2 regions of the uncultured Nisaea sp. genome follow, and region 1 is predicted to be linked to the other one. Evidence: predicted binding sites of a transcription regulator. Region 1 holds the regulator's gene; the other holds the start of a gene.
What was found. The regulator PhoB, encoded in region 1, activates phosphate uptake and scavenging genes when phosphate is short. The targets are predictions, from matches to a motif close to TNTCATAAAACTGTCA.
Positions count from the first base shown of each region.

Region 2: phnC (phosphonate ABC transporter ATP-binding protein) is a predicted target of PhoB. The motif match lies at 1,916-1,931, and genes of this name have one in related genera.

Region 1 covers NZ_CAXBDC010000055.1:4,138-19,139, reverse strand. Annotated here, with positions in the region: gene dnaK (molecular chaperone DnaK) at 1-1,339, shown strand, start outside; gene dnaJ (molecular chaperone DnaJ) at 1,465-2,583, shown strand; gene AAC126_RS13215 (PadR family transcriptional regulator) at 2,726-3,265, opposite strand; gene dapB (4-hydroxy-tetrahydrodipicolinate reductase) at 3,411-4,217, shown strand; gene AAC126_RS13205 (DUF2244 domain-containing protein) at 4,230-4,727, opposite strand; gene nth (endonuclease III) at 4,859-5,500, shown strand; gene AAC126_RS13195 (hypothetical protein) at 5,507-5,989, opposite strand; gene AAC126_RS13190 (polymer-forming cytoskeletal protein) at 5,994-6,449, opposite strand; gene AAC126_RS13185 (EI24 domain-containing protein) at 6,680-7,363, opposite strand; gene AAC126_RS13180 (adenosine kinase) at 7,598-8,590, shown strand; gene AAC126_RS13175 (AmpG family muropeptide MFS transporter) at 8,595-9,905, shown strand; gene phoB (phosphate regulon transcriptional regulator PhoB) at 9,916-10,623, opposite strand; gene phoU (phosphate signaling complex protein PhoU) at 10,652-11,365, opposite strand; gene pstB (phosphate ABC transporter ATP-binding protein PstB) at 11,389-12,135, opposite strand; gene pstA (phosphate ABC transporter permease PstA) at 12,224-13,522, opposite strand; gene pstC (phosphate ABC transporter permease subunit PstC) at 13,530-14,912, opposite strand.
Region 2 covers NZ_CAXBDC010000012.1:96-15,097, forward strand. Annotated here, with positions in the region: TPP riboswitch at 92-190, opposite strand; gene AAC126_RS04445 (tartrate dehydrogenase) at 348-1,406, shown strand; gene AAC126_RS04450 (MaoC family dehydratase) at 1,417-1,866, shown strand; gene phnC (phosphonate ABC transporter ATP-binding protein) at 1,994-2,854, shown strand; gene phnD (phosphonate ABC transporter substrate-binding protein) at 2,888-3,904, shown strand; gene phnE (phosphonate ABC transporter, permease protein PhnE) at 3,998-4,915, shown strand; gene AAC126_RS04470 (carboxymuconolactone decarboxylase family protein) at 5,268-5,816, opposite strand; gene AAC126_RS04475 (glutathione S-transferase N-terminal domain-containing protein) at 5,846-6,550, opposite strand; gene AAC126_RS04480 (PhnD/SsuA/transferrin family substrate-binding protein) at 6,638-7,441, opposite strand; gene AAC126_RS04485 (helix-turn-helix transcriptional regulator) at 7,441-8,301, opposite strand; gene AAC126_RS04490 (fatty acid desaturase) at 8,431-9,396, shown strand; gene AAC126_RS04495 (trimethylamine methyltransferase family protein) at 9,447-10,997, opposite strand; gene AAC126_RS04500 (helix-turn-helix transcriptional regulator) at 11,477-11,953, shown strand; gene AAC126_RS04505 (ABC transporter ATP-binding protein) at 12,053-14,116, opposite strand; gene AAC126_RS04510 (ABC transporter permease) at 14,130-15,002, opposite strand, start outside.

The sequences.
Region 1 (15,002 bases):
CCTGGAAATCGGCGACGGCGTGTTCGAGGTGAAGTCGACCAACGGCGACACCTTCCTCGGCGGTGAGGACTTTGACCAGCGGATCATCGATTATCTTGCCGACGAGTTCAAAAAAGAGAACGGCATCGACCTGCGCCAGGACAAGCTTGCGCTGCAGCGTCTGAAGGAAGCCGGTGAAAAAGCCAAGATCGAGCTTTCCAGCTCGATGCAGACGGAAATCAACCTGCCCTTCGTAACGGCGGATCAGAGCGGTCCGAAGCACCTGAACATCAAGCTGACCCGGGCCAAGCTCGAAGCGCTTGTGGACGATCTGGTGCAGCGTACGGTCGATCCGTGCAAGGCAGCCCTCAAGGATGCCGGCGTCAGCGCCGGCGAGATCGACGAAGTGATCCTGGTCGGCGGCATGACCCGCATGCCGAAGATCGCGGAAACGGTGAAGAGCTTCTTCGGCCGTGAGCCGCATCGCGGCGTGAACCCGGACGAAGTCGTGGCGCTCGGCGCTGCGATCCAGGCTGGCGTGCTCAAGGGCGACGTCAAGGACGTCCTGCTGCTCGACGTGACCCCGCTGTCGCTCGGCATCGAGACGCTGGGCGGTGTCTTCACCCGTCTGATCGATCGCAACACGACGATCCCGACGAAGAAGAGCCAGACCTTCTCTACCGCCGAAGACAACCAGACCGCGGTCACCATCCGGGTATTCCAGGGTGAGCGCGAGATGGCGGCGGACAACAAGGTTCTCGGCCAGTTCGATCTGGTTGGTATCCCGGGCGCTCCGCGCGGCATCCCGCAGATCGAGGTCACCTTCGACATCGACGCCAACGGTATCGTCAACGTGTCCGCCAAGGACAAGGCGACCGGCAAGGAGCAGCAGATCCGCATCCAGGCCTCCGGTGGTCTGACCGATGACGATATCGAGCGGATGGTGCAGGAAGCGGAAGCCAATTCCGAAAGCGACAAGGCACGGCGTGAAAGCGTCGAGGTGAAGAACCAGGCCGACAGCGCGCTTCACGGCACGGAGAAAATGCTCGCCGACCATGGCGACAAGATCTCCGAGGAAGACCGCCGCGAGATCGACGAGCAGATGGCTGCCCTGAAGACAGCGATGGAAGGCGATGACTCAGCCGACATCAAAGCCAAGATGGATGCGCTGCAGCAGGCTTCGATGAAGCTCGGCGAGGCGATGTACAAGGCCTCGCAGGAAGCCGGTCCTGATGCCGCGGCTGCCGGCGATGCCGGTGACAGTGCCGGTGGCGATAGCGGTTCTGCTTCGACGGACGATGTTGTCGATGCGGACTTCGAGGAAGTCGACGATCAGAACCGCGACAACAAGTCCGCCTGATCCCAACGGTCCGGGCGGAGGAGCCGATGACAAACCGGCATCCTTCGCCCGTTTCCGACCAGGAAAGGCAGACGGCATATTGCTTTGCCGGACTGCTGACACCGTTGCGGGGACGATGACGCGCTATGGCAAAAAAAGACTATTACGAAGTTCTGGGGGTCGAACGCGGCGCTTCGGATGCGGAAATGAAATCCGTATACCGCAAGCTAGCCATGCAGTATCACCCGGATCGAAATCCCGATAATCCCGACGCAGAAGCCAAGTTCAAGGAATTGAACGAGGCTTATGACGTTTTGAAGGACGAGCAGAAGCGGGCAGCCTATGACCGCTTCGGGCACGACGCCTTTGAGGGCGGCATGGGTGGCGGTGGCGGCGGAGGTGCCGGTTTTGGCGGTTTCGCCGATATCTTCGACGAGATGTTCGGAGATTTCATGGGCGGCCGGCGCGGTGGCGGCCGGCGCGGCTCGGACCTGCGCTACAACATGGCCATCAGCCTGGAAGAGGCTTTCAAGGGCAAGCAGACCGAGATCCATATTCCCAGCTCCGTCCCGTGCGATGAATGCAAGGGCTCCGGCGCCGAGAAGGGAAGCCAGCCCGTCACCTGCACGACCTGCCACGGTCACGGCAAGGTAAGGGCGCAGCAGGGTTTCTTCACGATTGAGCGGACCTGCCCGCATTGTGGCGGCAACGGCACGCGGATCGAAAAGCCGTGCAAGAGCTGCGGCGGCAACGGTCGGGTGCAGAAGGAAAAGACCCTGTCGGTGAATATTCCGGCCGGTGTCGAGGATGGCACGCGTATCCGTTTGAGCGGAGAGGGTGAGGCCGGACCGCGTGGAACGGCCCCCGGAGATCTCTATCTGTTCCTGGCAATCGCCGATCATCCGATCTTTCAGCGCGAAGGTGCCGATATCTATTGCCGGGTTCCGCTGCCGATGACGACCGCCGCGCTTGGCGGTCAAATCGAGGTTCCGACAATCGAAGGCGGTCGCGCCCGGATCACCGTTGGCGAGGGTACGCAGAGCGGCAAGCAGTTCAGGCTCAAGGGCAAGGGCATGTCCGTGCTCCGCAGCCCGGCCCGGGGCGATCAGTATGTCGAGGTGATCGTCGAGACTCCGGTTAATCTCAGCAAGCGCCAGCAGGAATTGCTCGAAGAATTTGCCGCCGGCCAGAACGACAAGACAAGCCCGCAGTCGGCTGGTTTTTTTGACCGAGTCAAGGATCTCTGGGATGATCTCAGGGACTGACTTTGCCTGAAAAGAGCATTTGTATCAGATGAGCGCCGGCCTTTTGGGGCCGGCGTTTTTCGTAGCGCCCGGGCAAATTATGGTAGTCAGCCATATTGCGGAAATGGCGAAACACCCCTGGTCATCCCGGTAGTATTTTTACTTAAGCTTTTGTTTTTCTTGATTCTATATCGATGGCGGTAGCAATGGCACGACCTTCGTGCCGGAGGAATTCCAGCCCGGCACGACGCACCGCCAGTGCGTAGCGCACTGTGAAGCGCTCGGTATTGGACATGTTTTGCAGGGGTAGGGCCAGGAGTGCGCGGATTTCCTGGTTCAACACCCCGGCACGTTCCTCCAGGAGCCGCTCCGTCTCCTCCGGCCCCGCGGTTTCCGAGAAATAGACCGCAGCGAGAAAATCGGACCTGAGCCGTTCCCCGGCACCCGCCTCCTGGACCCTTTGACGCAAGATGTCATAGCCGAGTGTGGTGATTTCAAAGTGCCGAGAGTCGAGGGAGCCATTTGCGGACCCGCTCTCGGTAATGGCGCCACGGGCCTTCAACTTGCTCAGGGCGGGGTACAGGCTCCCGGCACTAACCGACTGGAAATGGGCAAAGTCGTTATTGATCCGGCGCCGGATCTGGTATCCGTTCGCCGCCCCCTTCGACAAGGCGCCTAATATGATATCACTGATTTCAAACATTTTATCAGCTCGATATATCAGATAAAATCAGTGAAAACGAGACTTTTGACGGACCGTGCACCTTGGCATGACGAGCGGTCTCGACAGGTACGGGAAAGCAGGTTAGGACCATCAGAGCGAAAAAAATCCTGTCCGGGAGGGCTTAATGGGCAAGACAAAAGTTGGAATCATGGGCATCGCCGGATTTATGGGCCGGATGATTGCCAAACAGGTTCACGAGAACCCGGAAGCCGAGATTTCCGGCGGTACTGTTCTTCGGGGTAGTGCTGAAGAGGGCGTTGAAATTGCTGCACTATGTCAGCTTGAAGGGGTGACGGTCAAAACCGTCTCGGACCCTCGCGCGGTGATCTCTTCATCCGATGTTGTGATCGATTTCACGCTTCCGGCCGTCACGGTTGAGCATGCGCGGATCGCGTCCGAATGCGGCACGGCATTCGTCGCGGGCACGACGGGCCTGACACCGGAGCAGGAAGCCGCCCTGGCCGATGCCGCGAAAAACATCCCGCTGGTCTATGCCCCGAACATGAGCCTCGGGGTCAACCTGCTGTTCGACCTGGTGAAGAAGGTCGCAGGCGCCCTGAGCGATGATTTCGATATCGAAATAGTTGAAATGCACCATAAGCGGAAAATCGATGCGCCTTCCGGCACCGCGCTTGGTCTTGGCAAGGCGGCGGCCGAGGGACGCGGCGTCAGTCTGGATGACAAAGGCGTGTTGTCGCGGGAAGGCGTCACGGGCGCCCGCGAAGCGGGACAAATCGGCTTTGCCACGCTGCGCGGCGGCGATGTGGTCGGAGAGCACACCGTTATTTTCGCCGGACCTAATGAACGGATCGAGCTGACGCACAAAGCAACCAGCCGGGATATCTTCGCCGCCGGAGCCGTGCGCGCTGGAATCTGGGCTGCGGGCCGCAAGCCGGGGCTCTATTCCATGGCGGATGTTCTCGGCCTCTGATGGAGCCCGGTATCAGGCGGAGCGGACTTCTTTCAGCGCGCTGGTTAGGCTGTCCGCGAATTCCTGCTTTTCGGGAGGCGACAAAAAGGCGCCGATTTCGAGGGATTGACCATGGGTGCGCAGCATCAGCCGGTCCGGCCCGCTGCGCTCTTCCTCGACCCTGACATTCAGCCAGTACGGCTGCAGGTGCTTTTCCATGACCCGGCGCCCGCGGACAAAACGCTCGACGGTCAGTGCGGCCCGGGTCAGATGAACCGTTTCATATCGCCGCGCGTCGCGATAGCTGAGCCGGAAGGTGATGTAGATCAGCAGGACATCAAGCCCGAAGAAACCGAAAACAGGCCAGGCACCGGCGATCCAGAAAGCTGTCCCTATGGCAATGCTGCAGCAGGTGATTGCCGCCATCAGAATCAGGAATCCCCGGGGCGACAGGCTCCGGTGCGGATAGAGAATGGCATCGAAGAGTGCGTCGTCGGGTCTTGTTTCACCCCTGTTTTCAGCGTGTGTCACCGCCTGTGTCCGGACTTGTTGCATGGTATTTCATCAAGGCTCTACCCTGTGGCGGGCGCAGGGCAAAGACAACCTGAAAACAGGACGCGCCTGAAAGCAAGCGAGAGAGTGCGGGTGTTATGGCTAAACGGATGACCAATGCGGCGGTGGACGAGTTTTTCCAGCGGTTGAGTGATCGCGAGCCGGAGCCGAAAGGCGAGCTGAATTACGTCAATCCCTACACGCTGCTGGTCGCCGTTGTGCTTTCCGCGCAGGCCACCGATATCGGCGTGAACAAAGCGACGGGTCCCTTGTTCAAGGTCGCGGATACACCCGAGAAAATGGTCGCTCTCGGGCTTGAGCGGGTGCGCGACTATATAAAGACGATCGGGCTGTTCAATTCGAAGGCCAAGAACGTCATCGCGCTCTCGGAGATCCTGATCCGGGAGCATGGCAGCATCGTGCCGCAGGACCGGGACGAGCTGGAAAAACTTCCGGGTGTTGGCCGGAAGACCGCGAATGTGGTTCTCAATATGGCGTTCGGCCAACCGACCATCGCCGTCGATACGCACCTTTTCCGCGTTGCCAACCGCACGGGCATGGCCGCGGGCAAAACCCCGCTTGCGGTGGAACTCGCCCTGGAAAAGCGGATACCCGGGAAATGGATGCTGCATGCGCATCACTGGCTGATCCTGCACGGACGCTATATCTGCAAGGCACGCAAGCCGGTTTGCCCGGTATGTCCGGTTTCGGATCTGTGCAATTTCAAGGAAAAGACGCTGGAGCCTGCCTGATCTGGCTCAGCTTTGTGCCGCGCGCGAGATGCCCCGCCGCAACAGACTGACAAAGCACTCGTCCCGCACCAGCTCGCCGTTACGCCGTGGCCGGAACTCGTAATAGGTCACGGCAAGATCGTGATTGAGCTCATAGAGAAACAGGTCAAGCACACAGGCATCCGTGCGGTATTGCCAGACCACAGCGGACATGTCGTTCCGGATGAAGGCCGGCTTGCCGAGAATGGCCGAAAGATCGTGCAGCCCAAGATCGAGCAACCGGCCCGGATCGCGTTCTTCCGGGCTGAAGGCAGGCGGGCTTGGCGGGACGGGGAGGCTGGCGACCGATGCGGGGTCCTTCTGCCCGGTCTGGCCGGTGGCCGGTGCTATCGATTTCCCCACGGTAACAGGCTGCTGAACCCGTCCGGTACTCGCCGTTTTCTGTACGGCGGCGCCGCAAGCCGAAAGAGTGAAGGCGATCAGGAGAAAAACAAAAAAACGCACCGGCACTGACTTACTCCGACGTCTCCGGCACACTCGCGGTGTCGTCCTTGAAGACTGCGATGTCGCCGTCGATCTGGCCGCCAAGCTCGACTTCGAGCTGACCGAACCGCACGGAACCGGTGATACGGCCGCTGCTGCGCACATGCAGGGTCTTCCGCACGACGAGCGTGCCTTCGAAGCGTCCGCCGATGATTGCCTCGTCGATCATGACCTTGCCCTTGAAATGACCGGAATCGGTGACTTCAAGATGGCGGCTGTTTTCCAGCGTCGCATCGACGGTGCCTTCGACAATGAGACTGTCGCAGGCCGTGATCTCGCCCGTCAGGGAAATCTCGGGTCCGACCGTAAGCTTCTTGCTCTCGGAACGGGGCGCGCCGCCACGCCGGCTGGACGAGCCGGGAAGATCGAGAGTCCGGCGCGGGATTTCCGGTACGAACCCGGATGAGGAAGGTTTGCTCGGTTGCATTCTGGACTCCTCGTCCGGCTTCTTGGTTGTAACCTCTTCAGAGACGGGCGCCGCCGGGTCCAAGCGTGCCTCCGAAGGATGCTGTTCATCCGTCGCGTTGTTCCCGAAAGAGGGGCTCGTGCGTGCGGTGCTGTCTGTGCCGGATTTTTTACGCCGAAACATCAGATCGTCAACTCATATAATTGCAGAAGAGACCATGGCCATCGACCTTAATACTCAAGGACTTATTATCATTTCTTCATGTCACTCCGCAAGCGCTCGAAACGATGCAGCATAAAAGCCGTCGCAATGACCGGTCCGGCGAAGTTCACAATGGGGATGGTCATGACGGCCGCGATCAGCACGCCACTGATGAAAACCGAGCCTGCCTTGCGCTTCCGTAACTCCTTGGTTTCCGCGGGTGAAAGCCGTCTCAGGGCCACCATTTCGAAGAATTCCCGGCCCAGCAAATACCCGTTCGCACTGTAAAATATGACAGGGTTAATGAACGGGACCAGCAGAAAGAATGCCAGCGCATAAATTGGCAAAAGCAGAACATTGATTAAGACAGTAATGCCGAGAAATTTAAGGCTTTCCAGAACGGTTTCGGTGAAAGGCTGGGGGCGTGCGGGACCAAGCGCCGGATAATGCTTCGTTTCCACGGCCTTGCAGACGGAGTCCAGAAACAGGCCGGAGATTATGTTGGCGGCACCGGGGAAAAACAGAACGCCCAGGATCACCACGATCAGGCTGGCGACCCAGGCCGCCGCATCATCCAGCCACCCGCCGAAAAACGAAAACCAGTCGAGGACGTACCAGACCGCTGCCCCGAGCAACAGGATCGCCATGATCGATCCGACGACACTGATGATGATCGGATTGCGGAGCCTGGGATCCGTCATCTGACCGATGGTGGCGGACAAGGCTGAAAACATGGGCGCTCTCTTCTTCTTTCTGGCGTTGTCACCGGAACAAGTGGGACCGCATGCGGCGTGGTCCAATGCATCAGGGCCGAAAAAGCATAGGAACCCTGCCCGCGCAAGAGCGGCGGCGGCATTCGGTGATCGCGGCCTTTCCATGCCGTCCCCGCTCCAGTACCTTGTCGCGCGCATGAGCGGACATGCCGTCCGCCGCCTTTCTTTTGTTCTGTATCCGGGAGCCTGCTCCAGATGGTAGCCAAGTCCATTGATGTCACATGTATCGGTAATGCGATCGTCGACGTTTTTTCCCAAGCCACTGACGATTTCCTGGCCGAAAACGGCATCGAAAAAGGGGCAATGAACCTGATCGACGCGGAGCGCGCCGAGTTGCTCTACAGCAAGATGGGCCCCGGCATGGAAATGTCCGGAGGATCCGCCGGCAACACAGCGGCCGGGCTCGCCTCTCTCGGCAGCAAGGCCGGTTATATTGGCAAGGTGCAGGACGACGTTCTTGGCAAGGTCTTCCGGCATGACATCACGGCGGTTGGTGTGCGCTTCGAGACGGCGCCGACCCTGGATGGCCCGCCGACGGCCCGGTCCCTGATCATGGTGACGGCGGATGCCCAGCGCAGCATGAACACCTTTCTCGGCGCCTGCGTGCAGCTTGGCCCGGTGGATGTCGATCCGGACCTGATCGCGGACAGCCGCGTGGTCTATCTGGAAGGCTATCTGTTCGATCCGCCGGAAGCCAAGAAGGCCTTCATCAATGCAGCCAGGACCGCGCACGAGACCGGGGGCAAGGTATCGCTCACCCTCTCCGATCCGTTCTGTGTCGACCGCCATCGGGATGCCTTCCTCGAGCTGGTCGATCACCATGTCGATATCCTGTTCGCCAACGAGGAAGAGCTGAAGTCGCTCTACCAGACGAGCGATTTCGACGAAGCATTGCAGAAGGTGCGGGAAAACTGCGAGACGGCGGCGATCACCCGTGGCGCGCAGGGCTCCGTTGTTCTGCACAAATCGGAAGTCCATGTGATCGATGCCGAGCCGGTGGCCAAGGTCGTCGATACGACCGGCGCGGGCGATCTTTTCGCCGCCGGTTTCCTGCATGCCTATTGCCGTGACCTGGAGCCTGCCGACTGGGGCCGGGCCGGCGGTGTTGCCGCGGCGGAAATCATCTCGCATTACGGCGCCCGGCCGGAGGCCAATCTGAAAGAGCTTCTGGCGGCGCGGCTTGGCTGAGACCATGTCCAGCGTCAGGGGCTGGCTTGCGGAGACGGCGGCGCTGTATCTGAAGCGCCGCATTCTGATCGTTTTTCTGCTGGGCTTTTCCAGCGGTCTGCCCCTGCTGCTTTCCTTTTCGACCCTGAGCGCCTGGATGCGCGAGTCCGGGGTCGATCTGACGACCATCGGCCTGTTTGCCCTTGTCGGGACGCCCTACACGCTGAAATTCTTCTGGGCGCCCCTGATGGACAGTCTGAGGCTGCCGCTTCTCGGCCGTCTGTTCGGCAGACGGCGGAGCTGGCTGATCCTGACCCAGCTTGCCCTGATGCTGTCGATCATCCTGCTCGGTGGCACCGACCCGGTGAACAACCCTGGACTGATGGCGTTGATGGCCGTTGCCGTGACCTTCTTCTCGGCCAGCCAGGATATCGTGATCGACGCCTTTCGCATCGAATCCCTGCCGGAATCCGAGCAGGGCGCCGGTGCGGCGGCCTCGACCTTCGGCTATCGGATCGGGATGCTTATTGCCGGGGCGGGTGCGCTTTTCCTGGCGGACGCGATTGGCTGGTTCGTGGCTTATCTCGCCATGGCGAGCCTGATGTTGGTTGGCCTGGGCGCGGTTCTCGTGAGCCCGGAGCCGGATGCCAGCGCGGAAGCGGAAAAGCAGACACGGGAGAATGAGTCCGCCGCTGAATGGGCGCACCGGGCGATTTTCACCCCGTTCTCGGAGTTCCTGTTGCGGCGGGGCGCTCTGCTGGTCCTGGCCTTCATCCTTTTCTACAAGCTCGGGGATGCCTTCCTCGGCACGCTGACGAACCCGTTCTATATCGATCTCGGTTTCACCAAGACGGAGATCGCCCAGGTGACCAAGGTGTTCGGCCTTGTCGCTCTGCTGGTGGGGTTGTTTGCCGGCGGTGCCCTGGTGAAGCATATGGGGCTGCTGAAGGCGCTGCTGCTCTGCGGCGTGCTGCAGGCCCTGTCGAACCTGGTATTTGTCGGGCAGGCCGTGGCCGGGCACGATATCTGGATGCTGACGGTGACGATCGGGGTTGAGAACTTTACCGGCGGCATGGGAACGGCCGCCTTCGTCGCCTATCTTTCAAGCCTGACGAATGTCGCCTTCACAGCCACTCAATATGCCCTGCTGTCATCCTTCATGGCTTTCGGGCGCACCATCCTCAGCTCCGGCGGCGGATGGGTCACGGATCATATTGGCTGGATCGGGTTTTTCATCGCTTCGACGGCGATTGCGGTACCCGGCCTGATCCTGCTGCTGGTTCTGATGCGGATGTTTCCGCCGGAGCCCGTGTCCGGCGGAAAACCGATAAGCTGAGATATGGGGCTCAGGCCGGTGCGGTTGACCGGTCGAGAGCGTATCCGGCGGAACGGACCGTGCGGATCAGATCGGATTCCGCCTCGATATTGATGGCCTTGCGCAGACGGCGGATATGCACGTCGACGGTACGCGGCTCGACATAAATGTCGGGGCCCCAGACCCGGTCCAGCAGCTGCTCCCGGGAGAACACCCGGCCCGGATGCTCCAGAAAATAGCGCAGCAGCCGGAATTCGGTCGGGCCGAGATGAATTTCCCGGCTGTTCCGGCGCACCTTGTGGGAGGCCAGATCCATTTCGAGATCTTCGAATTCCAGGGTTTCGGCGTCGCTCGCCGGGCGCGTCCGGCGCAGCACGGCGCGGATCCGGGCGATCAGCTCGCTCGGGCTGAAGGGCTTGGTGATGTAATCGTCAGCACCCGCATTCAGGCCACGGATCCGGTCACCCTCGTCGCCGCGCGCTGTCAGCATGATTACCGGCACGGCTTTGGTTTCGGGTGTGCGGCGCAATCTGCGGCAGACCTCGACGCCGGAGAGAAGCGGTAACATCCAGTCCAGCAGGATCAGGTCGGGGCTTTTTTCCATGGCCAGCAGCATGGCTTCCTCGCCATCGCCGGCTTCCAGGACTTCGAATCCTTCCCGCTCAAGATTGTAGCGCAGCAGAGTGACGATGGGGGCTTCGTCCTCCACGATCAGGATTTTGGGGTGCATCATGTTCATAGGACACTAACTCTCGATATGAACGCTCTCATTCAGGCATCGTCACGACATAGCTGGCATCCTCGCCCTTGGGGCGGTCGGCCTGCATTTTCGTGCCTTTGATCTGGAAATGCACGGTCTCGGCGATGTTGGTCGCGTGATCGCCCATGCGTTCCAGATTCTTCGCGATGAACAGAAGATGAGTGGACGCGGAGATATTCCGCGGATCTTCCATCATGTAGGTCAGCAGTTCTCGGAACAGGCTGGTATAGAGCTCGTCGATATCCTCATCCCGGTGCCAGGCGGCAATTGCGAGATCAAGATTGTCGTCCGCGTAGGCATCCAGCACATCCTTGATCAGGGACTGGACCAGGCTGCCGATGCGCACGATGCCATTGGCCGGCGGGATCTCGGGCAGGCTGCTGAGAACAATGGCCCGTTTGCCGATATTCGCGGCGTAATCGCCGATGCGCTCAAGGTCGCTGACGATCTTCAGGCTGGCCACGACCGTGCGCAGATCGCCCCCGAGCGGCTGACGCAATGCCAGCAGCCGAAGGCTCATGGCCTCGATCTCGGTTTCCAGATGGTCGATCGGAGCGTCGGCTTCGCGGACCCGCTGGGCGAGCGCCTGGTCACGCCGGTGTACGGCTCGCACGGCGGCTTCACACTGGCTTTCGACAAGGCCGCCCATCTGGGCGATCTTGGCCTTGAGGGCCTCGAGATCCTCGTCGAAAGAGCTGACTATGTGGTCGTTTGCACCCATTAAACTATGATCCGTGAACGCGCTTAACCAAACCGGCCGGTGATGTATCCCTGCGTGCGGGAGTCGTTCGGGTTGGTGAAAATCTGCTCGGTATCGCCAACCTCGACCAGCTCTCCCAGGTGGAAGAAGGCGGTGCGCTGGGAAACCCGGGCTGCCTGCTGCATGGAGTGGGTCACGATGACGATGGTGTAGTTCTCGCGCAACTCATCAATCAGCTCTTCGATCTTCGCGGTGGCGATCGGATCGAGGGCCGAGCAGGGCTCGTCCATCAGGATCACTTCCGGATTGACCGCGATGGCGCGGGCAATGCAGAGGCGCTGCTGCTGGCCGCCGGAAAGGCCGGTGCCGGGCTCCAGCAGGCGATCCTTGACTTCACCGAACAGGCCCGCCTTGGTCAGGCTGGTCTCGACGATCTCGTCGACATCGGCCTTGCTCTGGGCCGTGCCGTGAATGCGCGGGCCGTAGGCGATATTGTCGTAGATCGACTTCGGGAACGGGTTCGGCTTCTGGAACACCATGCCGACGCGGGCACGGAGCTGTACCGGATCGAGCGAGGAGTCGTAGATATCGTCGTCGTCCAGCGTGATCTTGCCTTCGACGCGGCAGATGTCGATGACATCGTTCATCCGGTTCAGGCAGCGCAGGAAGGTGGACTTGCCGCAGCCGGACGGGCCGATCAGCGCCGTAACTTCGTTCGGCTTGATGTCCAGATCGACATCCATCAGGGCCTGCTTCTCTCCGTAGAAGACCTTGACCTTGTCGCCCTTCATTTTCGGCGTCACGTTCGGGGACGTCGCTGTCGACGCCGGGGAGGTGTCGGACTTAGCCATCTTTTTTTTCTCGCTCATGGAATTACCTCTACCAGCGCCGTTCGAACTTCTTGCGGAGCATGACGGCCACAATGTTCATGAAAATCAGAAAAGCAAGCAGCACCATGATCGCGGCGGAGGTCCGTTCGACGAAGGCGCGCTCGGGGCTGTCCGCCCAGAGATAGATCTGCACCGGCAGTACGGTCGCCGGATCGGTGAAGCCGCCGGGTACGTCGACGATAAAGGCGATCATGCCGATCATCAGCAGCGGTGCGGTCTCACCGAGGGCCTGGGCCATGCCGATGATCGTGCCGGTCAGAATGCCGGGCATGGCCAGCGGCAACACATGATGGGTCACGACCTGCAGCGGCGAGGCACCGAGCCCGAGGGCGGCCTCGCGGATCGAGGGCGGCACGGCTTTCAGGGCGGAGCGGGCGGCGATGATGATGGTCGGCAATGTCATCAGTGCCAGCACCATGCCGCCGACCAGCGGGGCGGAGCGCGGGAAGCCGAAGAAGTTCAGGAACATCGCGAGGCCAAGCAGACCGAAGACAATGGAGGGCACGGCCGCGAGGTTGTTGATGTTCACCTCGATCAGGTCGGTCCACCGGTTCTTCGGAGCAAATTCCTCAAGATAGATTGCCGCCATCACCCCGATCGGGAAGGACAGAAGCAGTGTGATCACCAGGGTCAGCAAGGAGCCGGTGACGGCGCCGAGAATACCAGCTTCTTCCGGCTCGCGGCTGTCCGCCTTCATGAAGAAATCGGTGTTGAAGCGCGCTTCGATCCGGTCGTTTGAATCGAGCTTGTCGTACCAGCTCAGCTCTGTGTCCGTGACCCGGCGATTGGCTTCCACGAGGGTCCGGTCGACATAGCCCTTGGTCAGCATGTCGATATCGTCGGAAGCCTTGATCCAGAGATCAAGGGTCTGGCCGACAAGCGACGGGTCCTCGATGACCATGTTGCGCAGATCGAACCCGGCGTTCGGCGAGACGAAATTGTAAAGCTTGCGCTTGTCCGAACGGCCGGTGACCTCCGGGAAATTGTCCCGCAGGTTCTTTTTGACCATACCGCCATAGTCGGCCGTCTTCAGCTGTTCGACATCTCCTGTTCCGGCCGGATCGAGATATTCCGGATCGAAAGAGATATTCAGCTTGATGTAGGTTTGCAGGAACGCCGTATAGCCGGTGCCGGTGATGCTTCCGACAAGGAATACCAGCATCAGGCCCGCGGCGATGATGCTGCCGAGGCCATAGAGCCGGAAGCGACGTTCCGCGGCGTAGCGTTTCTTCAGCCGGTCCCCGCTCAGTGGCGTCCGGCGGATTTCGGTGCTCGGCTTCGAGTTCATGATCGCGTCAGTCATATTTTTCCCGATATTTCCGGACCACCCGAAGGGCGACCACATTCAGACCGAGGGTGATGAAGAAGAGCACAAGACCGAGGGCAAAGGCCGCGAGTGTCTTGGCGGAGTCGAATTCCTGATCGCCGACCAGCAGGGTAACGATCTGCACTGTCACCGTGGTGACGGCTTCGAACGGGTTGGCCGTCAGGTTCGAGGCGAGGCCGGCGGCCATCACCACGATCATGGTCTCGCCGATGGCGCGGGAGACAGCCAGCAGGAAGGCGCCGACAATACCCGGAAGGGCGGCCGGAAGGATGACATGCCGGATGGTCTCCGACTTGGTGGCTCCCAGTCCGTAGGAGCCGTCACGCAGTGACTGCGGCACCGAATTGATCACGTCGTCCGAGAGCGAGGAGACGAAAGGTATGATCATGATACCCATCACCAGACCGGCCGCGAGGGCGCTTTCCGAGGAAACGTCGAGCCCTACTCCCTCACCCCAGCCCCGGATCAGCGGAGCCACGGTCAGGGCCGCGAAGAAGCCGTAGACCACGGTCGGGATACCGGCCAGCACTTCCAGCATCGGCTTGGCAATGGCGCGGAACCTGGGATTGGCATATTCCGCCATGTAGATCGCGGAGAGCAGACCGATCGGACCCGCCACCAGCATCGCGATCAGGGTGATCAGCAGGGTACCGGCGAAGATCGGCACGGCGCCGAAGCTGCCGGAGGCGCCTACCTGCTCGGCGCGGATTGCTGTCTGCGGGCTCCAGTGAAGACCGAAGAGAAAGTCGAAGAAGGGGATGCGGGCAAAGAAGCGCAGGCTCTCGAAGATCAGCGACATGACGATGCCGACGGTGGTCAGGATCGCGATCAAGGAGCAGATGATCAGCAGGACGCGGATGATACTCTCGACCGCGTTGCGGGCCCGGAAGTTCCGGCTGATCCGGGAGCGGGCCCAGGCGAGGCCAAGCAGCGCGATGCAGACCACGCTGCCGACCATGGACCAGAAGCCGATGGATTGCAGCGCCAGATACCGCTCCGTGGCGGCGACAATGGCCGGGCTGGCCACCCGGCTTGTCGCATTACCGCTGGAGAGGTTCCGGATATCGGTCAGCATCAGGGAATAGTCGTCCGCACTTTGCGGCATGATCGACGCATCGAGGCCCGACATTACCATGTGATCGACGATCTGCGGCTGGATCACCAGCCAGATTGCCAGCAGAAGTATTGCCGGCAGTCCGCAACCGAGTGCGACGAACATGCCGTAGTAGCTCGGCAGTGAGTGCAGGATGCGGGCATCGCCCGATGCGGCGAAAACGGACCTTGCCCGGCCGATCGCGTAGCCGACGACAGACAGTCCGATGACAACCAGAATAAGGAAAAAGCTGTTCATAGTGCCCCGCCGGCGGAGGTTGCTCATGGCCGCGGCAGGAGGTGCCGGGCCGCATTAAGTCGCTGTCTTTATGGATCCACGGTTCCGTGC
Region 2 (15,002 bases), on a different contig from region 1:
GGATTTCAGGAACATTCCCGGCACTCCAATAGTCCCGCTCGGCGGAACGGTAGATTCAAAATCGGGGCGAGAGGAATGTACGCGACCGCAAATGCAGTCTCGTGACGTCTCCCTGCGCCGGCATGACCCGGATCAAGTTCGATGGGTATCCTCTCAGTTCCGGTCACCCGGAACACCCCAGCATCACTGCCTGGCAACCTGCGGCGGTGTCATGAACTTGTCAAGAGAGCCCCAGGGAAGATGCCATGAACAGACCGAAACGGAATAGTGCCACGGAGTAGTTTGTCCCTCCGTGTTCCCCGCCTATTATGCGCCAATAAGAAATCCTGATGCGGAGGAAAAACCCAATGTCGAAAATCAAAATCGCGGTCATCCCGGGCGACGGTATCGGCTGGGAGGTGATCCCGGAAGGTATCAAGGTGCTGGAGGCGGCCGGGGCGAAGTTCGGCATTGAGTATGATTTCACCGAGTTTGACTGGAGCTGCGAGCGGTACAAGAAGACCGGCATGATGATGCCGCTCGACGGCATCGATCAGTTGAAGGAATTCGACTCGATCTTCCTCGGCGCTGTCGGCTTTCCGGGGGTGCCGGATCATGTCTCGCTCTGGGGACTTCTGATCCCGATCCGCCGCGAGATGGAGCAGTATGTGAACCTGCGTCCGATCCGGATGTTGAAGGGCATGGATTGCCCGCTGGCGAACCGGACGGCCGAGGATATCGATTTCTATGTCGTGCGGGAGAATAACGAGGGCGAATATTCTTCCATCGGCGGGCGCCTGTTCGAGGGTACGGACCGCGAGATGGCGATGCAGGAAAGCGTCTTTACTCGCACGGGGACCGACCGGATCATGCGCTACGCTTTCGAGCTTTGCCAGCGCACCGGCAAGAAGAAGGTGACCTCCGCCACCAAGTCCAACGGCATCATTCACACCATGCCGTACTGGGACGAGCGTTTCGCGGCGATCTCGAAGGAATATCCGGATCTGGCGACGGATCAGTATCATATCGACATTCTGGTCGCGAATTTCGTGCTGCATCCGGACTGGTTCGACGTTGTCGTCGGCTCCAACCTGTTCGGCGACATTCTCTCCGATCTCGGCCCTGCCGTGGCCGGATCCATCGCCATCGCGCCGTCAGCGAACATCAATCCAGAAAAGAAATATCCCTCCATGTTCGAGCCGGTGCACGGCTCGGCGCCGGACATTGCGGGCAAGGGGATCGCTAATCCGATCGGGCAGATCTGGTCCGGCGCCATGCTGCTGGAACATCACGGGCATCAGGAAGCGGCCAATGCCATCGTCGCGGCCTGCGAGGCTGTCACATCCGGCGGCGGGCCGAAGACGCCGGACCTTGGCGGCCAGGCGACGACTAAGGATCTCGGCGACGCCATTGCCGCAGCTATCTGAGGTCAGGTCGATGCAAGCGCCCGTCTATTTCGAGGACCTGGAAATCGGCCAGGTCCTCGGCTCCCAGCGCAAGACCATGACGGAATCCGAGATCATCGATTTCGCCTGGAAGTACGACCCGCAGCCCTTTCATGTCAGTGTGCCGGACGCGGAAGAGAGTCCGTTCGGCGGCATTATTTCCAGCGGCTTCCAGACCCTTGCCGTCAGCTTCAGGCTGGCCTGGCAGGCGAACGGGCTGCAGGCCACCAATCTCGGTGCCGGGACCATCGACCAGTTGAACTGGCTGAAGCCGGTGCGGCCGGGCGATACGCTGCGTGTCGAAATGGAGGTGTTGGAGAAACGTCCCTCCCGCTCCAAGCCGGATCGAGGCTTTGTCCGCTTCAAATACACCACCTTCAATCAGGACGGCGAAGCGGTGATGACGATGGAGTGCCCGCAGATCGTATCCCGCCGATTGTGACGTATCGGGGACTCTTCCGCGTCTTTTTGTGGGTATTGAGTCACGAGGGAGTCCTGAAACCGTCACAACTCTGCGGCGTGCCGGTCAACGCTTCTGAGTAATGTCGCGACCCTTGGGAAGGGGCCGCATGTCACATACTCAGAGCCAGCCTGTTATTCAGGTCACGAACGTCTGCAAAACATTTCCGAACGGGCGCAAGGCGCTGGACGGGGTTTCCGTCACGCTTGCCGCGGGCGAGATGGTCGCGCTGATTGGCGCCTCCGGTTCCGGCAAGTCGACACTGATCCGGCATATCGGCGGGCTGATCGTTGCCAATAAGGGGGCGGACGGCGGCGAGATTGCGGTATTCGGCGATCAGGTGCAGGCCGGTGGCCGCCTGACCGGGGACGTGTCGCAGGTGCGGCGGCGCCTCGGTGTGATCTTCCAGCAATTCAATCTGGTGCCGCGCCTGACGGTTCTGACCAATGTGCTCGCGGGCCGGCTTGGCCGGATGCCGAAATGGCGCGGCGTCCTGATGCAGTTCTCTCATCTGGAAAAGCAGCGCGCTATGCAGGCGCTCGCGCGCGTTGGCATTGCTGCGACGGCGCGGCAGCGCGCGGCCACGCTTTCAGGCGGGCAGCAGCAGCGTGCCGCCATCGCCCGCTGTCTTGTGCAGGAATCCGAAGCCATTCTCGCGGACGAGCCGATTGCCTCTCTCGATCCGGCCTCCGCCCGCCGGGTGATGGAGACATTGTCCGACATCAACCGGACGGAAGGCACGGCCGTTCTCGTCTCGTTGCATCAGGTCGAATATGCCCGGCGCTACTGCAAGCGCACCATCGCCATGCGTGATGGCCGTGTCGTGTTCGACGGACCGTCTCTCGATCTCACCACGTCTTTTTTGCGCGAAATCTACGGCGAGGCCAGCGAGGAGCTGATCCTCCCCGATGCCGAGGATTTCGCGGAAGTGCATGAGACGGCGGAACAGCGGCTCGCCGCATTCGCCTGACCCTATTTCCCAGCATCAAGAGGAGCTGATCCCATGACGATCTTTACTCGCCTGACCGCCGCCGCGGTTCTGGCAACCGGCATTGCGGCAAGCGCCATGCCCGCTTTTGCTGATCGCGAAAATCCCAAGGAAATCAATTTCGGCATCATCGCGACGGAGAACAGCTCCGCCCAGCGCGAGAAGTGGGGGCCGTTTCTGCAGGCGCTCGAAGCGGATATCGGTATGCCGGTGAAGCCGTTCTTCGCGGCCGACTATGCGGGTGTGATCGAAGCCATGCGCTTCGACAAGGTCGATATCGCTTGGTACGGCAACAAGTCCGGCATGGTCGCGGTCGACCGCGCCGGTGCCGAGATTTTCGCACAGACGACCGAATCCAACGGCGATCAGGGTTACTGGTCGGTCATGGTCACGCACAAGGATTCGGGTCTGAGCTACGAAGACGTCATGAAGTGCGACAAGAGCCTGAATTTTGGCCTTGGCGATCCGAACTCGACCTCGGGCTTTCTGGTGCCGTCCACCTTCATCTTCGCCAAGGAAGGCGTTGATCCGAAGGAATGCTTCAAGATTGTCCGCAATGCAAACCACGAGACAAACCTGATCTCCGTCGCAACCAAGCAGGTCGACGCGGCTGTCGCATCCTCCGGCGGTCTCTACAAGCGTCTGAAATTTGCCAAACCGGAACTGTTTGCCGAGATCAAGGAAATCTGGCGCTCCCCGCTGATCGCATCCGATCCGATGGCTTGGCGCCCGGAACTGAACAAGGATCTGAAAGCCAAGATCATGAGCTTTTTCATGACTTATGGTCGTCTTGGCAGCGATGCGGAAGTGACCAAGGCGCGTGAAATCCTGGCCATGATCGATATGGGCCCGTTCGTGCCGTCCTCGAATGCCCAGCTCTGGCCGTTCTATGAGATGGACCAGATCCGTCAGCGCATGTCCATCGAGGGTGACGACACTTTCTCCCAGTCCGAGAAGAAAGAGAAGATCGCCAAGATCGACGAGAAGATCGCGGATATCCGCCGCGCCGCGGAGGCTCGCCCTCGCAAGTAACCCAGATCCTGGTTCGGTGTTTCGCCGGGCCGATATGCGGGGGCCACGTGGCCCCCGCTTCTTTTCGGGAACCAAGTCCCATGAGTGTCAGCCATGAATAATATTGCCGCCAACGGAACCCAGCCCCGCCTGGAGGACATCGTCGTGCCTGGCCGTGGCCGTCAGGAGCAGGCGTTCGACTACCTGCTCTGGGGCACTTTCCTGATCATGCTGGTCTGGAGCTTCGTGCCGTCGGACATGAACCGTATCGGGGATGTGTTCAGCGGTGGCGGTAACATGGCGATGCTGCTGTCCGATTTTCTGGAACCCAATTTCCGTTACTGGCGGAGTTATCTGGATCTTATGCTGGAGACCGTGCAGATGGCGGTCTGGGGCTCGTTCCTCTCGGTCGTGTTCGCGGTCCCCTTTGGTCTGATGGCATCGTCAAATCTGGCGCCGGCCTGGCTCAGTTTTCCGGTGCGGCGCCTGATGGATGCATTCAGGGCGATCAACGAGCTGGTCTTTGCGCTGGTTTTTGTTGCCGCTGTCGGACTTGGCCCGCTTGCCGGAGTACTGGCGCTGGCCATTCATACGACAGGGACGCTCGCCAAGCTCTTCTCCGAAGCCGTTGAAGCCATCGACCCGCGCCCGGTCGAAGGTATCCGGGCGACCGGGGCCACGAGCCTGCATGAAATCGTCTTCGGGGTGATCCCGCAGGTCTTGCCACTCTGGATTTCCTTTTCGCTCTACCGGTTCGAGGCAAATGTGCGCTCGGCCACGGTTCTTGGCATCGTCGGGGCAGGCGGCATCGGCATGTCACTGTCGGAAGCGTTGCGGGGATTCGATTACGGATCGGGCGCCGCGATCTTGTTGATTATTCTGGCGACGGTTTCACTGTTCGATATTTTTGGTGCGCGCTTGCGCAAGGTGGTGATCGATGGCGAGGATCACGCGCAGTTCGTCATCTATCTTGCGATGCTGACGGCGATTATTGTTGGAATCGAAGTTGTTTTAAGGGCTGGACCGCTCTGATCGAAAGCTTGCCGGCTCAGGAAACAGAGGCTGGGGAAGCGTTACTGGAATCGGCAAGCAGAGCTGGAATCCAGGCAAGCAAAGCTCTGAAATAAAATAGCTATTAGTTCTCGCGGATACCGCGTCCAAGAAGAACGCCGCCGACAAGGGCAACCACGCACCAGGTCACTATCACCATCGCAAGAGTTATCATGTATACTCTCCTACTCAATGGTGACAATGGTATCGCGAGGTTGTGGTTAACGCAACGTTAACCACTTCTAAAATCGAAAAATAATTTAGTATTAAAATAATGGTTTTCGCTGTGATGCGGGGCGCACATCTTCATGCGCGCCCCGTAAATGCCTTGAAATCAGTCAAGTTCGGCGATTTGATCACCCTCTAACGGAACCTCGAAGGCGTTGATGGTCATGGAAATCAGCGTGTAATAACCAAGCAGACCGACAAGATCGATCACCTGCTGCTGACCCAGTACATCGACCGCTTCGGCATAAAGAGCATCGCCGATCCTGTGGGTTTCATGCAGGGCGCGGGAGACGTCATGGACGATCCGTTCGTCCGTATTCTTGAAGGGTGGAGTTTTTCTGTCCCGGATGGCGTCCAGAATTTCTTCCGAGATGCCTGCCTTCAGGGCGAAGGGCTTGTGGACGGACCACTCGAACTGGGCGCCCCAGAACCGGCCGGTGACCATAATGGCGAGTTCGGAAAGCCGTGGCTCGAGTGAGCTGTCGAACCGGGCGAACTGGCCGAGCTGTTGTGCCTTGTCGGCCAGGGCCGGGCTATGTAGCCAGATTTTCAGCGGGCCTTCGACACGGCCACGGGGGCCATTGACGATGGCATCGTGGATTGTCCGTTGCGCATCGGACATATCCTCGGGTTTGAGGGCGGGTACACGTGACATAATGCTGGTTTTCCGGGCTCGTGAGGTGATCAGGCGGCTTTCGGGCAGGCCGGCTCGGCGCGGGCCGCTCCCCCATGGGCGTCGAGCAGGCGTTCGCGCCAGGCCCAGAGCGGATCGCTTTCTTCCAGAAGCTCGAACGGGCTGGAAACCCGCGCCCACATCAGTGTGCCAAACGGTGCGTAATCGGCATAGCTCGGGCTGGAGCCGCCGATGAAGGGCTGTTCCTCAATAACCGTGCGGATCGGTGCCAAAGCCTGATGCAGGTTCGGAAGAACCTCTTCGCGCCCGGCCTGGATCTGTTCGAGGGCGGCGCCGAAGCGTGCTTCCCGGCTCTCCTTGAAATAGTCCACGTCACGCTCGTCGCAACGGAGCAGAACATCATGGACGATGCAGCGGGCGACCAACGGATTGATGGAGCGATTTGTCCAGTCATTGATCAGCCGTGCAGCGCCGCGTCCGGCTTCGCCACCAAACAGGCTCGGGCGATCGGCATAGGTATCTTCCAGATAGCAGGCGATGGCCCAGCTGTCGTTGACGACTGTCTCGCCGTCCTTGATCACCGGAACCAGTTTCTGCCCGCTGAATTCAATCTTGGCTTTTTCCCCGAAGCGGACATGCTCGACCATAGCGTCGGCCTCGAGTCCCTTGTGGGCGAGGGCCATGCGGGCGCGCCAGCCGAACGGGCTGAACCGTGCTCCGTCCTTGCCGGACAGATCGTAAAAGGTAATGGCCATGGCGTGTCTCCCTCACAAGTGGCGCTGTTTTACGTGGCGTTGTCGTTCCGGCGGGGATCTTGCCGCGCGGGCCGCCGGGCAACAAGCTCAGAAGAGGGAAGGCAGTCCTCGCTCGCGGGCACGTGTTTCCATGGCGTCGATTTCTTCGTAATCGGCATCTGTCAGGGGCGCGAATCCGTCGATCAGGAGCGCCTCGCGGGCGGATTGCGCGGCCGGGTCTGCTATTGCCCGGTCGATTCCGCGCCGGTAGGCGGCGATGGTTTGCTCGTCACTGCTTGCGGGGACGGCATAGGGCAGGCCCGGCGCACCCGGAGTCCAGGCCAGGACCTCGACCGCATCGCATTCGTGCGGCGCGTGTTTCTGCAGCAATGCCCAGGTGACGCAATCGATCGCGGCTGTATCGGCCTCACCCGAAGTGACCATGGAAACACTGGCCCGATGGCCGCGGCTGCATACCGCGTCGCCAAAAAAGCCCGGTTTGATCCCACGCTCCGAGAGCAAGGCGCGGAAAGCATTCATGCCGGATTGGGAAAGGGCGCCATTATAGGCAAGTCTGGCACCTTCAAGCGCTTCCACGGAGCCGATCCCGGCGCCGCGCTGGACAATCACCACGCTGCTGTAGCGCGGCCCGTCGCATCCTTCCGCGCGGTAGCACGGGGTTCCGACAACACGCAGCACGTCCCGATACCGCTTGCGGAGCGGATATCCGCATATCTGGGTGAAGATCAGCCCGGGGGCGGACCATGACGCGTTTTCATCGGAAAAACGGGTGCGGTGAGGCGGGATTCCGGTCAGGCCTTCGGCGATAAACCCGCGCGCCAGTGCTTCCCACCAGGTGTTCGTCGCATCCCGGATCTCCGGAAAATCGTACATGTCGAGCGTGGCAATCATCAGGCGGTGTGTTCCGGAAAGCGTGAGAGCAGCCTCTCGATATAGTCGTCCAGGGCATGGCTTTGAACGACTGCGTCGCGGATCAGCTGATCGAAATGGCGGGTCAGGGTGCGGATATGGTCGGTCGTGTTGAAGACAAAGAAACTCTGGCCAAGGAAGAGCGAGGCGCGCAGCGGGCCGAAGATGGTCAGCGGGGCGGAGTATACCCGACGCCCATCGAACAGGTAGAGGCGCATTCTGGGATACAGCTCATCATGCAGCTGCCGCATATAGCGTAGCTGCTCATATCGGAGCGCTGGCGCCAGATCGTGCCAGATACCGGCTCCGGCGGCGAAATCATCCAGCGCCTGCCGCGGCATGCAAATCTCGATATCGGTTTCCGGGCGCCGGGTATAGGCGAGCTGGTCCTGTGCCCGTTCCAGCGCGCTGTCCCGCTCGAAAGCTTCCACGACGCCGTGTTCGTAGGCCAGGATCTCCGGTGTTTTGACCTGATCGGGCAGGTTGCTTGGGACATAACGGATCTTGTAACCGGCGGCCTCCGCATGCCATTCGGCGATGTTCCGGTCCACGGCAGCGCGCGATGCTTCGGTAATATGGATCGACCGCTGCAGGATCTCGGCGCCGAGCTGTTCCTGCTGGGTCAGGCCGAGCAGCCAGTCAAGGCTGACCTGCAGGGCCGAGGCGATGGCCGCAACCGTATCCGCGCGGGGCAGGCGTTCGTTATCGGCTGACAGCAACTGGGACAGGGTCGAGCGGTCAACGCCGACACGCCGGGCAAGGCCGGACCGGTTCATGCCGGCGCGTTCCATGCTTTCGGCAAGGCGGGTCCGGAAGATTTCGACTGTGTCTCGGCGGTCCAAGGCGGTTCCTGGCGGGAAAATAAGCAATGTTGTGTTTTATCTGCAAATTGCTTATTTGGTCAACATAAGCTGCAAAAATAGCGCAAACGCTCGTTGTTGCGGTTGTGCGGTGCGGCATACCTTGTGGGCATGTTTGAACGTCACCCCGCACCGATTTCTCGGCAAATCCCGGAAGTATCTGTTTCTCCTGGTAATGTTGACTCCGTCTTTACGCTGTCCGTCTCGTCCGTCGAGTGGCAGACCGTCGCGCTCTGGAGCGTTATTCACGGCCTTTTCGCCGCGCTGACCTATTGGCATGCTGCACTGCCTATATGGCTGTTGCCGTTGCTTGGGGCGCCGGTAGTCGCCTGGCATGCGAGTTATCAGCATGAAGCTATTCACGGTCATCCGACCAGAATCGCTTGGCTCAACACGTTGCTTGCGGGGCTGCCGATGATGCTCTGGGTGCCGTTTGGCATCTACAGGGACAGCCATCTCAAGCATCACCGTAACGAATATCTGACCGATCCGATCGAGGATCCGGAATCCTTTTATGTCACGCCCGACGCATGGAGCCGGTTTTCCGCGCTGCGGCGGATGATCTATCGCGCCGTGAATACGCTCGCCGGACGGCTTGTGCTCGGCCCGTTCTTTGTCGCAAGCCTGTTTCTCTGGCGCGAGGCGCGTGATCTTGCGCGGGGAAAAGGACGCGTGAAGGACTGGGCCTTCCATGCAGTGGGGCTGGCCCTGCTTGCGGTCTGGATTACCGGAGTCTGCGGCATGCCGCTTTGGCTCTATTTGCTCTGCTTTGCCTATCCGGGGACGGGATTGCTGCTGCTTCGCTCATTCGCGGAACATCACGCGGCACCCGAGGCCGATGACCGGACGGCGATTGTCGAGGCGGAAGCCCCGCTGGCTTTGTTGTTCCTGAACAACAATCTGCATGTGGCGCACCATGCCTGCCCGGGCGTGCCCTGGTATGCGCTGCCGCGTTATGAGGTTTTGCGGAGGCGTTTGACCGGTGGCCGCGAGGAGCGGATCTATCGTGGATACCGCGAGATTGCACGGCGATGGCTGTTCCGGCCAAAAGAACACCCGGCGCATCCACATTCCTGAACCAGTAATAAACGGCGGCGTCATATGTCCGCCGCCGTTTTATTTGATTATTATTCTATACGGGGATCTTCCCGCCTTTTGGCCATGTAGGCTTTCAGTTCTTCGTCAATGGCGGGATCGATCACTGGAGCTTCGAATTCTTCCAGGAGGGCGCGGTATGTCCGGTTCGCTCGTGTAAGCGCATCCGGGCTGCCGGCTTCTTCCCAGCTTTCATAATTGCGCCAGTCCGAAAGCAGCGGTTGGTAGAACGCGGTCTCATAGCGTTCCAGCGTGTGCGCGGTGCCGAAAAAATGCCCGCCGGGGCCGACATCGCGGATAGCGTCCAGGCCGAGGCTCGCTTCGTTGATCTCCAGCGGTTGCAGAAACGCAGCCATGCCCTGAAGGAGTTCGAGATCGATCACGAACTTCTCGAAGGATGCGGTCAGGCCGCCTTCCATCCATCCGGCGGCATGCATCACCAGATTGGTGTGCCCGAGCACAACCGGCCAGAGCGACATCATGCTTTCCCAGGCTGCTTGCGCATCCACCGCGTTCGAGGCGTTGGCATTGGTCGAGCGGTAGGGCAGCCCGTACTTGCGGGCGAGCTGGCCGCCGACGAAAGCAGCCTTGGCATATTCCGGAGTTCCGAAGGCGGGAGCGCCGCTGCGCATATCCACATTCGACGTGAAGCCGCCATAGATCACCGGCGCGCCGGCGCGGACCATCTGGGTGAAGGCAATGACCGCGAGGGCCTCCGCGTTCTGCTGGGCGAGGGCGCCGGCAATGGTCACCGGGCTCATCGCGCCGGAGAGGGTAAAGGGGGTGACGCAGATGGCCTGGCCGTGGTTGGTCATTTCCATCAGGCCCTGCAGCATCGGGATGTCGACCCGGAGAGGGGAGGAGGTGTTGATGATGGAATGCATTCCGGGCCTGTCGGCGATGCTGTCACGGGTCTCGCCACGGGCGATACACAGCATGTCGATGGCATCGCTCGGCCGTTGCCGCCCGAGCGAATAGGCGTGATGCACCTTGTCGGACAGGGTCAGGAAGGAATAGTGGCAATCCAGATGCCGGGTCTGCGGCGGCAGATCCACCGGTTCGACCGGATAGCCGCCAAACAGATGGATGATGTTCGCGGTCTGGCCCATACGGACGAAATTCTGGAAATCGGCATAGTTGCCGTCCCGGCGGCCGCCTTCGAGATCACTGCAGAAGGGGGCGCTGGCAATGCTCGCGAAGTTGAGGTTGTTGCCGCCAAAGACAAGATCCCGCTCGGGGCGCCCGCCATGGAGGGTGAATTCAGACGGAGCCTTGGCAACATATTCGAGCACCATGTCAGGCTCGAAGCGGACGCGCTCGGAGCCTTCTGCGACATCGGCACCATGTTGCTTCAAAATGTCGCGTGCGGTCGCGTCCAGGAAATCAATGCCGATGTCGCTCAGGATACGGAGCGAGGCAGTGTGGATCGCTTCCAGTTCATCCTCTGAGACGATACCCATCGGTGGGTAGGGAGAGCGCAACCGGGACCACTCAGCCTGCCTGATCTTCCGGTCCGTGCCGGCCGAATCCGAGCGTTTTCGTGTTCGTTCGCGCTTTCTTGTGCGGCTCGGGGCTTCGGTCATCGCGATGCGTGCCTCCAAAAAAGACCTTTTTATTGCCGTAATGGTGCCCATTTTGAGGGGGTAATTGTCTAGCCATACGGCGACAAAACGTTAATGCCGGTGGTCGTATTTGGAATGAGAGGTGACGGAAACGAAAATAACGAAATGACCGTTCAAATTTTTTAGTGTCTTGTTTTTGATTTCTACTTCCCAGAAAATCGCGCTATATCAGGCTTTCTGTTTCGAGGATCTGAAAAAGCAAAGATAAATTAAGAGTAATTTTCTTTATTTTTGAATTATAAGTCGAATTGTTATGTTTGGTTAAGGTTTATAGTTAATTTTCTTTAGTGTTAATTTGATCGTCACCAGATAATATTCTACGAATCCTTTAGTTTTTGTTGGAAATAACACCAAGGCGTTGTAGAAACCCGGCACTCTTGGTCCTATATCTTGAATGTCGTGACTGAGAACCAACTTCACTCAACCGCTAGAGACTGAGAATGGCCGCAGCAAAGCAAGCATTGAATGGTAGTGATGATCCGAACTATCGCGTAACGAACAATAACGCGATTGACGTCCATGTCGGACGGCGTGTTCGGTTGCGTCGCACTCTCCTGGGCATGAGCCAGGAACAACTGGGCGAGGCACTGAATATTACCTTTCAACAGGTCCAGAAATACGAGCGCGGCTCCAACCGCATCAGCGCTTCCCGCCTTTGGGATATCGCGCAGATCCTCGATGTCCCCGTCAGCTTCTTCTTTGATGACATGACGGATGACACGGCGGCGAACTCTCCGCGCAAAGTGCGCTCTGGTTCTTCGACGACCGATTACGAGGAAAAGCCGAACGACCCGATGGCGCGGCGTGAAACGCTCGAGCTGGTTCGTGCCTATTACAACATCACCAATGTCGGTGTGCGCAAGCGCATCACTGAAATGGTGAAGTCCGTCTCCCAGGCTCTTCCGGGTGACGCATAAGCAGATGTAATGGCCCGGTAACGGGCCATTGATCAAGAGAAGCGGGTGGCCTTTGGCCGCCCGCTTTCTTTTTTGGCTCTACCCGGAAAGTGAGATCTCTCAGCCGAGTGCGACGACCGGTTCCATCCTGTCGAGGATATCGTCGGCGAGATGGCATTTGATCTGGTGGCCGCCAGCCAATGTCCGTGTTGGGGGGAGTTCCGTCTCGCACCTGTTCCCCGGCACTTCGCTTTTGTGCGGGCAGCGGGTCTGGAACGGGCATCCGGATGGCGGATTCATGGCCGACGGGATATCGCCGTCCAGCACGATATGCTTTTTCACCACCTTCGTGTCCGCGATCGGGATCGCCGAGAGCAGGGCTTCGGTATAGGGATGATAGGGTGGCGAGAAAACCTCGTCGGTTGTTCCCTGTTCCACGATATGACCGAGATACATCACGATCACCCGGTCCGCGATATAGCGGACGACGGAGAGATCATGGCTGATGAACAGCATTGTCGTGCGCGACGCACGCTGAATATCCATCAGCAGCTCCGTCACCGCCGCCTGCACGGAGACGTCGAGCGCGGATACCGGCTCATCCGCGACCACGACCTTCGGGGCGCCGGCAAAAGCGCGGGCCACGCCGATCCTCTGTTTCTGGCCACCTGAAAGCTGGCGCGGCATGCGCTTGGCGAACGCGCGCGGCAGTTTGACCAGATCGAGCAGTTCCAGCATCCGCTCCGTACGGTCTTTCGGGCTTTTCCCAATGCCAAACCGTTCCAGGGTCCGGACGATCTGGGAGCCGACCGTATGGCTGGGATTCAGCGTATCGAACGGGTTCTGGAACACCATCTGGATGGAGCTGATGGTGCCGGTGTCCCGGTCGCCGATATCCGTGCTTCCGATCTCGATATTGCCGAGGGTGACGGTGCCTTCCGTTGCGGTCTCAAGGCCAAGCAGGATCTTGGCGAGCGTGGATTTTCCGCATCCGGATTCACCGACGATCGCCACGGTTTCCGCCTCGCGGGCCGAGAAGGTGATTTCCTCGTTCGCCTTCACCACACGGGTCTCGCCACCGCCGAACATCTGGTTCGCGGCAACCTCGTAATATTTCTTCAGGCCGGTGACGGTCAGAATGGTTTCGCCGGGCTCCGTCGCCTCGATGATGCCGTCATGCTTGACCGGGGCGTCCCAATCGATCTCGGCCACGCGTTCGCAGCGTGAATAATGCTCCCCGTCCAGACCGGTATCCCGCATGTGGATCTCACCAACATCGCACCTGCCTGCTTCGAAGTAGGAGCAGCGCGGTCCGAAATTGCATCCCTGCGGCCGTTCGTGGGGCAGGGGCAGCTGGCCTGGAATGGCGACGAGGGGCTGGGCATATTTGTCCGCTCCGGGAAGCGGGATCGAGCGGAACAGACCTTGCGTATAGGGATGCCGCATCCGGTCGAATACGCCTTTAACAGAGCCGGTTTCGACCGCCTCGCCGGAATACATCACCGTGATCCGGTCGCATGTTTCCAGGATGAGGCCGAGATTGTGCGAGATGAACAGCATGGACGTGCCGAACCGGCTGCCGAGTTCCTTCACCATCTCGACGATGCCGGCTTCAACCGTGACATCAAGCGCTGTCGTCGGCTCGTCCATCAACAGCAGGGCGGGCTTAGACAGCAGCGCCATGGCGATGACGATGCGCTGCTGCTGGCCGCCGGAAAGCTGGTGCGGATATGAATCCATCATCCGCTCCGGATCGGGCAGGCGCACGGCCTGCATCATCTCCAGAGCCCGGTCATAGGCTTCGTCCACACTTGTATTCTCATGCAGGATCGGCACTTCCATGAGCTGCTTGCCGACCCGCATGGCGGGATTCAGGCTGGCCATCGGCTCCTGGTAGACCATGGCGATCTCGGAGCCGCGGATTTTCCGCAGTTCTTTCTCGCTCATGGTGGTCAGCTCGCGGCCCTTGAACTTGATGGAGCCGGCGGTGATTTTTCCCCGGTTGGAGAGATCCCGCATGACGCCGAGGGCGACCGTGGACTTGCCGCAGCCGGACTCGCCGACCAGGCCCATGGCCTCGCCCGGCATGACCTTGCAAGAAAAATCCATCACGGCAGGGATCTCACCGGCGCGGACAAAGAAGGAGATCGAAAGGTTTTTGATCTCGAGGATTGGTTCTGTCATGTCCGTGCCCCCCTCAGTCTTTCAGTGACTGCTCGCGCAGTCCGTCGGCCAGCAGGTTCAGTCCGAGGACGAAAATTGCCAGCGCAAGGGTTGGAGGCAGGGCGATGGTGGGGACGATCCGGATAAAGGCCCGGGTCTGGTTGATCATCGATCCCCAGTCAGGGCTTTCGGGTGCCAGGCCGAGGCCGAAGAAGCCGAGGGTGCCGAGCAGGATTGTCGTGTAGCCGATGCGCAGGCAGGCATCGACGATCAGCGGGCCGCGTGCGTTGGGCAGGATCTCCCAGAGCATGATGTACCAGGCATTCTCGCCCCGTGTCTGGGCGGCTGCCACATAATCCCGCGTCTTGATGTCCATGGTGATGCCGCGGACGATACGGAACACCGTCGGTGCGTTCACGAAGACGACCGAGGCGAAGATATTCAGCTCGTTCGGCTCAAGCGTGATGATGCTGAGAGGATCGGCATTGAAGACCAGTCCGGAATAGAGCCAGCCGCCGATCAGAAGCACGCAGATGAGCTGGATCGTCAGCAATCCGGGACGGGTCGCGTACCGGCTGTAGAACAGCACGCTGAAGAAAATGATCGGGAAGATGAAGAAGAACCCGGCCATGGCCACGGGGATGGGGGTTTCCCGGATACCCGGTGTGACAAGCAGGTAGAATAGCAGGATCACCGGGAAAGCCAGCACCAGATTGGCAAGGAACGACATGATCGCATCGATCTTGCCGCCGTAATAGCCAGCCGGGAGGCCGATGGTAATACCGACGATGAAGGCAAATAATGTCGCGGCAGGTGCAATGACAAGCACGAAGCGGGAGCCATGCACCATGCGGCTGAACAGATCGCGCCCGAGATTGTCCGCACCGAAGAGAAGCGCCTTGCCTGT